3 regions of the Paenibacillus sp. FSL H8-0282 genome follow, and region 1 is predicted to be linked to each of the others. Evidence: predicted binding sites of a transcription regulator. Region 1 holds the regulator's gene; each other region holds the start of a gene.
What was found. The regulator Rex, encoded in region 1, represses fermentation and respiration genes when NADH is low (regulators of the CRP and FNR family bind a similar motif). The targets are predictions, from matches to a motif close to TTGTGAAATATTTCACAA.
Positions count from the first base shown of each region.

Region 2: NST94_RS27985 (formate/nitrite transporter family protein) is a predicted target of Rex. The motif match lies at 1,267-1,284, and genes of this name have one in related genera.
Region 3: pflB (formate C-acetyltransferase) is a predicted target of Rex. The motif match lies at 1,233-1,250, and genes of this name have one in related genera.

Region 1 is NZ_CP150146.1:4,622,603-4,625,811, reverse strand. Features, by position in the region: gene dinG (ATP-dependent DNA helicase DinG) at 1-886, shown strand, start outside; gene NST94_RS20010 (redox-sensing transcriptional repressor Rex) at 1,017-1,670, shown strand; gene NST94_RS20005 (amidohydrolase) at 1,657-2,958, shown strand; gene NST94_RS20000 (DUF5590 domain-containing protein) at 3,131-3,209, shown strand, end outside.
Region 2 is NZ_CP150146.1:6,432,363-6,435,571, reverse strand. Features, by position in the region: gene NST94_RS27985 (formate/nitrite transporter family protein) at 1,388-2,215, shown strand; gene NST94_RS27980 (MFS transporter) at 2,676-3,209, shown strand, end outside.
Region 3 is NZ_CP150146.1:4,894,111-4,897,319, reverse strand. Features, by position in the region: gene adhE (bifunctional acetaldehyde-CoA/alcohol dehydrogenase) at 1-1,088, shown strand, start outside; gene pflB (formate C-acetyltransferase) at 1,341-3,209, shown strand, end outside.

The sequences.
Region 1 (3,209 bases):
TTACCGCAGCAAATCCCTACAGCTGTATGCCGTCCCTGTGGATGTTAGCAGCCAGCTTAAAGAGTTGTTCTTCGATAAGAAAAAAAGCATCGTGCTTACCTCGGCGACGCTATCTGTAGATAAATCTTTTCAATTTATGATTGATAATCTCGGACTTAACGAAGCTGTAGAAGAGGGACGTCTAATGACCTCACTCCTTCCATCTCCCTTTAAGTATCGCGAGCAGGCACTGCTAGTTATACCGCGTGATTTTCCTAGTGTGAAGGGGAGTGTGGGCGATGCTCGATTTGTCGATACACTCGTACAGTCATTATCGGAAGCTGCTAAAACAACACGTGGGCGGATGCTGGTTCTGTTTACTTCTTATAAAATGCTGCGTCAGGTATATGATCCGCTTAAAGAGGCTTTGGCCTCACAAGAGATTACGGTGCTTGGTCAAGGCGTGGAAGGTGGCAGCCGGAGCAAGCTGATCCGCCGCTTTCAGGACAGTGCAGCATCCGTATTGCTGGGGACGAGCAGCTTCTGGGAAGGTGTAGATATTCCAGGTGAAGCACTGACTTGCCTGGCCATCGTGAGACTTCCGTTTCAACCACCGAATCACCCGTTGGCGGAAGCGAAGTCTGAGTTATTGCAGGCCCAGAAGAAGAATCCGTTCATGAAATTATCTGTTCCTCAAGCGGTTATTCGTTTTAAGCAGGGATTCGGAAGACTGGTTCGCACGGCGCAGGATCGCGGAATAGTTATTGTTTATGATACGAGGGTTATTGAATCTCATTACGGGAAGTATTTCCTTTATTCATTGCCTGGTCCCAAAATGGAGCATATGCTTACTGATCAAATGGTCCCTCGCATAGCGGAATGGCTAGAGGATGGCGGCGCTTCTTAAAACGCTCGTCTTCAGTTTAGCTCCTCCTTATCCTTAAGGGCGGTGTGTTACAGTACCGTCCTTAATAAGGAGAGGTAGACGTTTGAATATGGATTTTCACAAGAACATTACTATTTTTAGGAGGGAAAATATGAAATCGGATAAAATATCAGAAGCCGTTGTTCGCAGACTGCCTGTGTACTTGCGTTTTTTGAATGATCTCCAGAATCGCGAAATATTAACAGTTTCCTCTCAGGAACTTGGGCAAAAGCTTGATCTTAATCCCGCACAGATTCGTAAGGATTTAGCATATTTTGGTGACTTCGGCAGAAAAGGTATCGGCTATGATGTAACGTATCTTATTGAGAAAATCCGTCATATCCTGAAGCTGGATCAACAGCTTAATGTAGCTTTAGTTGGAGCAGGTAATCTCGGACATGCCTTGTCTAATTACAATGCATATCTCAAAGATACTATGAAAATCACGGCTATATTTGATTCGTACGCTCCTAAGGTTGGACGTAAGATCAACTCCCTTACTGTGCAACCGATGGATGAACTAGGCAGCACAATTCGTGAGCAAGGTATTCGCATTGCCATTATTACCGTACCTGATTCAGAAGCTCAAAATGTAGCAGATATCCTCATTTCTTCTGGGATTGAAGCGATTTTGAACTTTGCCCCTGTGATTCTGAAGACACCACCGAATATCCGGGTGCATGCAGCTGATTTTACAACTGATCTGCAAAGTCTTGCTTATTACTTGCGGGATGGAAAGGAAGAAAGTGAACATGAACAACAATAAAACGATAATTAAGGGCGGGTATTTTCTGACTCCGGAAACGGATGAGCCGGTTCTGAGTGGATATATGACTATTGAAGATGATTTAATCACTTACATAGGAAAAGAAGAGCCTCAGATGGAAGCTGGAGTGCAAGTGGTTGATGGCAGCCGTCTGCTGTTCATGCCTGGACTTGTAAACACACATGGTCATGCGGCGATGTCTTTGCTGCGTGGATATGGAGATGATTTAGCGCTACAAGTGTGGCTTCAGGAGAAAATGTGGCCGATGGAGGAAAAGTTCACCGGTGATGATGTATACTGGGGAACCTCCTTATCTGTATTGGAAATGCTGAAGGGTGGAACTACGACCTTCCTCGATATGTATGATCATATGGACCGAGTAGCCGAGGTAGCTGAGTTATCAGGTATCCGTTCCGTATTGATGCGTGGTGTGATCGGGTTATGTCCAGAGGATGTACAGAATCACAAGCTTGCGGAAGCGATTTCTTTTGCCCGTAACTGGCATGGAAAGGCTGACGGTAGAATTACTACTATGATCTCGCCACACGCCCCTTATACTTGCCCTCCGGACTTCCTGGTTAAGTTCGTGCAGGCAGCGCATGATCTGGATTTACCGATGCATACGCATATGTCCGAAACGAAACGTGAAGTGGAACAAAATGTGGCGGATTACGGGTTACGTCCTGTAGCTCACTTAGAGAAGCTTGGAATGTTCACACGTCCCTCGATAGTTGCACATGGTGTTCATTTAAATGATGAAGAGATTGAGATCTTGGCTCGCCATAATGTGGGTGTATCTCATAATCCGGGCAGTAATTTGAAGCTGGCTAGCGGAGTGGCTCGGGTTACTGATCTTCTAAAAGCTGGTGTGAAGGTGTCTCTTGGCACGGATGGCGCGGCAAGTAACAATAACTTGGATATGTTTGAAGAGATGCGGCTTGCAGCTCTCATTCATAAGGGTGTCAGCGGTGATCCAACGGCTGTCCCTGCTCCAGAAGCTCTGCGTATGGCTACAGAATATGGCGCGCAGTCCATCTTTTTAAATAATGTAGGCAGACTTGCTGTAGGGATGAAAGCTGATTTCATTGCTATTGATATCGATCAGCCGCATTTGCTGCCACACACAGATCTGTTGTCTCATGCAGTTTACTCTGCTAGCGCTAAGGATGTTGAGCATGTGTGGGTGAATGGTAAACAGGTCATCAAGCATGGACAATGCTTAACCCTGGATGAGGAAGCTATCCGGCGTAAAGCGCAAGAAGCCTTCGAAGGTTTATTGAAGCGTTAAGTCTGGAGAATAACGAATAAATAATAGGCTGTGACTTTTTGCTTTTAGCAAAAGTTGCGGCCTTTTGTGCATTTTTAAGACTGGGAAAGCTAGAAAATTATGAAATTTTGGATAAACACGCGGGTGTGTTATATAATCAAAAAAGATATATTACTAGAAAGGGAGCTGTACCTTGAAGAAAAGGAAAAAATGGATCCTCCTGGGGTCAGTTCTGATTCTGCTCCTGGGGTTTGGACTTATCCAGTTCTATG
Region 2 (3,209 bases), 1.8 Mb from region 1:
GCTGCTTGGGTAGATGCAATCCAATGGCTTCGGTGATGGTAGCAAGCCAAATGTGCTCAAAAGCTACGTATAAGGTCATCTGAGTCCGATCGTGCTGAGTCATCACCTTCTGCAGAAGCTTTCGGACTCAGGAGCTCTGTATAAGGTCAACTGAGTCCGATCGTGCTGAGTCATCGCCCTCCGCAGAATTTTTCGGACTCAGAAGCCGCTATTTAGCAAATAATCGCCTTTTGAGTGTGATTTCGGACTCCAGTGCAGCTATTACATAGAATGAGGTACAACTAGTGTGTTTTTGGTGCCAATAGCGACTATGGGGTCCGATAGCGAGCCAAATGTGCTCAAGAGCTACGTATAAGGTCATCTGAGTCCGATCGTGCTGAGTCACCGCCCTCCGCAGATGCTTTCGGACTCAGAAGCCGCTATATAGCAAATAATCGCCGTTTGAGTGTGATTTCGGACTCCAATGCAGCTATTACATAGAATGAGGTACAACTAGTGTGTTTTTCGTGCTAATAGCGACTATGGGGTCCGATAGTGAGTCAAATGTGCTCGAAAGCTAAGATTAGGGTCATCTGAGTCCGATCGTGCTGAATCATCGCCCTCCGCAGAAGCTTTCGGACTCAGAAGCCGCTAATTAGCAATAAATCGCCGTTTGAGTGTGCTTTCGGACTCCAATGCAGCTATTACATAGAATGAGGTACAACTAGTGTGTTTTTCGTGCCAATAGCGACTATGGGGTCCGATAGCGAGCCAAATGTGCTCAAAAGCTACATATAAGGTCAACTGAGTCCGATCGTGCCGAGTCATCGCCCCCTGCAGAAGCTTTCGGACTCAGAAGCCGCTATTTAGCAAATAATCGCCTTTTGAGTGTGCTTTCGGACTCCAGTGCAGCTATTACATAGAACGAGGTACAACTAGTGTGTTTTTGGTGCTAATAGCGACTATGGAGTCCGATAGCGAGTCAAATGTGCTCGAAAGTTACGAATAAGGTTATCTGAGTCCGATGTCCGGGTGTGGGCCAAATATGCTCAAAAGCTACGATTAGAGTCATCCGAGTCCGATAGAATGCCGATAGTGAAGTATGACTATAGTGAGGTATGACTACAGTGAGGTATAGCTACTGTGAGATCTAGCTGCATATAAGGACAACTGTGTCCGATAGCTGCTGCGTACGCTCAAATGTAATCCAACGAAACAAGATATGCTGGCTTAGCCGGTCATACACAAACTTCTATTTGTGCTCAGGTCGCAGTAAATTTGACATGTCAGTGAAAACTTTCACTTAGTTTTCTCAAAGTGATAATTATCACGTTAATGTATTTTACGACACGCTACAATGGTCATAAAGGAACAAATTTGAAGTAAATAGATGAAGGGGATAGGAACCATGGCTTATAGCAAACCGCAGCAAATTGCCGAAGTAACTGTAGAGAACGGCATAAAAAAAGCTCATAATCCGCTAAGTACCGTACTTATTCTGGGCTTTTTGGGAGGAGCGTTTATTGCGCTCGGGTTTTTATTAGATATTCGCGTCATTGCTGGCGCACCACAGGAATGGGGTTCCATTGCTAACTTTATCGGAGCCGCAGTCTTCCCCGTTGGGCTGATCATGGTACTCCTTGCAGGTGGAGAACTGCTGACAGGGAATATGATGGCCGTGCCGCTCGCTTTTATGGCTAAGAAGATTTCTTTCTGGGAAGTTGTGAAGAATCTTTTGCTCATTACGATTAGTAATCTGGCAGGGGCATTATTTGTAGCTTATTTCTTCGGTCATGTGGTGGGTTTAACTTCAGAGGGTGTGTATTTAGAAAAATTGGTGGATATGGCTGGTCATAAAATCGATGCAGAATTCTTTCCGGCATTTGTTTCGGGTATCGGCTGTAACTGGCTCGTTGCGCTGGCCGTATGGCTCTCCTATGGAGCAGATAACTTCAGCGGCAAAATCCTTGGTATTTGGTTTCCAACGATGGCCTTTGTTGCGATCGGATTCCAGCACGTTGTAGCTAACATGTTCCTAATTCCAGCAGCTATTTTTGAAGGTTATTATTCATGGGGGCAATACTTCACTAACTTTGTTCCCGTCTGGCTCGGCAATCTAACGGGTGGGGCAATATTTGTCGCAGCTGCCTATTGGATGGCATACTTGCGTAAAGCACCTACGGCTATTCAATCCGTAGATAGCATGTCCGGCAGCAGTGTCAAAAAACACGCTTAAGCTCGTCTTATAGAGCACTCCATAGAACATTCAAGGTCTGCCTTATTGGTGGCGTTAATGTTTTAGGGGTGCTTTTTGTTATGTAGACACAAAAAAATCCGCCGTGATTTATCCGCGCTCGGGGGAACGAAATCGGATCACGGCGAATTTTGAAGGGGGAGTGTTTCTAGGCTCTATTACCCCGTCTTTCTAAAAGCGAATCAGTTTCTTCTTGTTTAGTTTGCTTTACGGACGACAGCCACGGCTTTAAAATAAGAATAGATATTAGAACTAGGGAGGACTGCGGACGTGAACCCCAAGGGAGACGGGATATTTCATGCGATATATGCGTCTTATCCTCTAGATTTCATGCGTACTTTATCACGATAAAACGTCAATGTGTATGCTTGCTCATAGCCCTGTTTTGGGATGATACTGGATGAATTAATGACACATATATAACAGGGGATGTACACTACTTATGAAGTTTTTACAGGCATATCCAAAAGAAGTGAAAATATTTCTAATTGCCAGCCTAATTAACGCAACAGGTAGTGCGCTGATGTGGCCGCTCGTTACGATGTATGTATTTGATGAGCTTGGACGCAGCATGTCAGATGCTGGACTGGTGATTCTTATTCAATCGGTTGGTGGGATCGTGGGTCAACTACTCGGGGGCTCACTCTATCATAAGGTAGGCGTTAACCGGCTGATTGTCGGAGCGCTCGCCATGAATGCTTTGGCACTGTTCACCTTGCCGGCAGCTAGTAACAACTGGACGTTATTTATGGTAGCAATGGGACTGGTAGGATTATTTAATTCCTTATCATTACCTGCCATTCAGGCATTTATCGGCTTTCGTTTCACGAAGCAGCGTGGTGAGCTGTTTAATGTTATTTATGTCGCCAATAATATTGGTGTAGCACTGGGGACGGCATTAAGCGGGTTTTTGGCCGATATTTCCTATATGCTAAGCTTTGTAATGAATGGTGTAACTTCGGCGGTATTTGCGGGT
Region 3 (3,209 bases), 270 kb from region 1:
GCCAAACTCCTGTAGCGATCGAAGTGTTCTCGGAAGTTGAACCAGATCCATCGACAACTACAGTTGAAAAAGGTACAGCAATGATGAACAGATTCCAACCGGACTGCATCATCGCACTTGGCGGTGGTTCCCCAATGGATGCTGCAAAAGGAATGTGGTTATTCTATGAACATCCAGACGCTGACTTTAACGGTCTGAAACAAAAATTCATGGATATCCGTAAACGGGTTTACAAATTCCCTAAACTTGGAAACAAAGCTAAGTTTGTAGCGATTCCAACTACTTCGGGTACGGGTTCGGAAGTAACATCTTTCGCAGTTATTACCGATAAAACAACTGAACAACACACTAAATATCCTTTGGCTGACTACGAGCTAACTCCAGACGTAGCTATCATTGATCCAGAGTTCGTATATAGCTTGCCAAAAACTGCTGTAGCTGATACAGGTATGGACGTATTGACACATGCCATCGAAGCTTATGTATCTGTTATGGCGAGTGACTACACGGATGGTCTGGCAATTAAAGCAATCCAATTGGTATTCCAATACCTTGAAAAATCGGCTCTTGAAGGCGACAGAGTTGCCCGTGAAAAAATGCATAACGCATCAACACTTGCTGGTATGGCCTTTGCTAATGCTTTCCTGGGTATTAACCACAGCTTGGCGCATAAATGGGGCGGTCAATATCACACTGCTCACGGTCGTACTAATGCGATCCTTATGCCACACGTTATTCGTTACAATGCTAAGAAACCTACGAAGTTCGCTTCGTTCCCTAAATATTCACACTTCGTAGCTGACGAGCGTTATGCAGAAATCGCCCGTATTCTGGGATTGCCAGCTCGCACAACTGAAGAAGGTGTAACTAGCCTGATCAATGCTATTCGCGACATGAACAAAAAACTGGGTATCGAAGAATCCTTCCAACAATTGGGCTTTGATCCTAAGGATTTTGAATCCCGTGTAGATTACTTGGCTGACCGTGCATTTGAAGATCAATGTACAACTGCCAATCCTAAGCTGCCACTGGTATCTGAACTTGCAGATGTATACCGTAATGCTTTCTACGGAAGATTTGATAATTAATATTTGGTTAAGTAGATAATAGGATGGTTGTGGATTAGATATAAGTGACAAATATCACCCGAAAGGTGATATTTGTCACAGTCTATTTATAGAAAATAAACTAAAATGTTTATATAAACAACGGTCCCATACATGGAACAATGATTGTGAATTTTCGAACAACCATATCTTTCTTGGGATCACGAGACACGGGATCAACCTTCAAGCCCGCGATCTCTACAAATATTATAAATATAGATGGAGGGATTTAGCATGTCGGTGATTGAAAAAGATGTACAAGAAGTGAAATCCGGTTGGAGAAGTTTTACAAAAGGTAAATGGTCCAGAAAAGTTGACGTTAACAACTTTATCGCAAGTAACATTAAGCCTTATGAAGGAAACGAAGAATTCCTCGTAGGACCTACTAGTAACACAACTGAACTGTGGAAGATTATTTCCCAATTGAGCAAGGAAGAAAGAGAAAGAGGCGGCGTATGGGATGTTTCCCTAGATACTGTCTCCACAATCACTTCACATGCTCCAGGCTACATTGACAAGGACAAGGAACAAATTGTAGGCGTACAGACTGATGCTCCTTTCAAACGTTCCATCCAGCCATTCGGCGGGATCAAGATGATGGTTGATGCTACGAAGGCTTATGGCTTCGAGCTTCCACAAAACATCGTTGACATGTTTACGAACATTCGCAAAACGCATAACCAAGGCGTATTTGATGCATATACACCAGACATGAGAGCTGTGCGTAAATCCGGCGTAATTACAGGTCTTCCTGATGCTTACGGCCGCGGACGCATCATCGGCGACTACCGCCGCATTGCTCTGTACGGTATTGATTTCCTCATTAAAGACAAAAAACAACAACAAACTGAGCTTGAAGTTGATTCCATGACTGAAGATATCATTCGTTTGCGTGAAGAGCTGTCCGAGCAAATTCGTGCACTTGGCGAATTGAAAGAAATGGCAGCCGCTCATGGTATGGATATTTCCAGACCAGCGACCAACTTCAAAGAAGCTACTCAATGGGTATACTTCGGATATCTGGCAGCAGTTAAAGAACAAAATGGTGCGGCGATGTCCTTGGGCCGTGTGTCCTCTTTCCTGGACATCTATGCAGAACGCGATATTGCTGAAGGTACTTTGACTGAAGAACAAGTACAAGAAATCGTCGATCATTTCGTAATGAAACTGCGTATCGTGAAATTCTTGCGTACACCTGACTATAATGATCTGTTCTCCGGCGACCCAACATGGGTAACTGAATCCATCGGTGGTATGGCTGAAGACGGAACAACTCGTGTTACTAAGAACAGCTTCCGTTTCTTGAACACCCTGTACAACTTGGGTCCAGCTCCGGAACCAAACTTAACTGTACTGTGGTCCGAAAAATTGCCTGAAGCCTTCAAAAAATATTGTGCTAAGGTTTCCATCGAAACTAGTGCAATTCAGTATGAAAATGACGATGTAATGCGTCCATACTGGGGTGAAGATTATGCGATTGCTTGCTGCGTATCTCCAATGCGTATCGGTAAACAAATGCAGTTCTTCGGTGCTCGTGCCAACCTGGCAAAAGCATTACTGTATGCTATCAATGGTGGTGTAGATGAAAAATCCGGAGCACAAGTTGGACCGGAATTCCCAGCGATCACTTCTGAATATCTGGATTATGACGAAGTAATGAAACGTTTCAAACCGATGATGGAGTGGTTGGCTAAGACTTATGTTAACACTTTGAACATCATTCACTATATGCATGACAAATATTCTTACGAACGTATCGAAATGGCGCTGCATGACCGTGACATTCTGCGTACGATGGCTTGTGGTATTGCTGGGCTGTCCGTTGCAGCTGACTCACTAAGCGCAATTAAATACGCCAAAGTAAAACCTATTCGTAACGAACAAGGTATTGCGATCGACTTCGAAACCGAAGGCGAATTCCCTTGCTACGGTAACAATGACGATGCTGTAGACAGCATCGCAGTAGAATTGGTTGAAACCTTCATGACTATGATCCGTAAAAACAAAACATATCGTGATTCTGTACCGACTCAATCGGTACTGACCATTACTTCGAATGTAGTGTACGGTAAGAAGACAGGTACTACACCTGACGGACGTAAG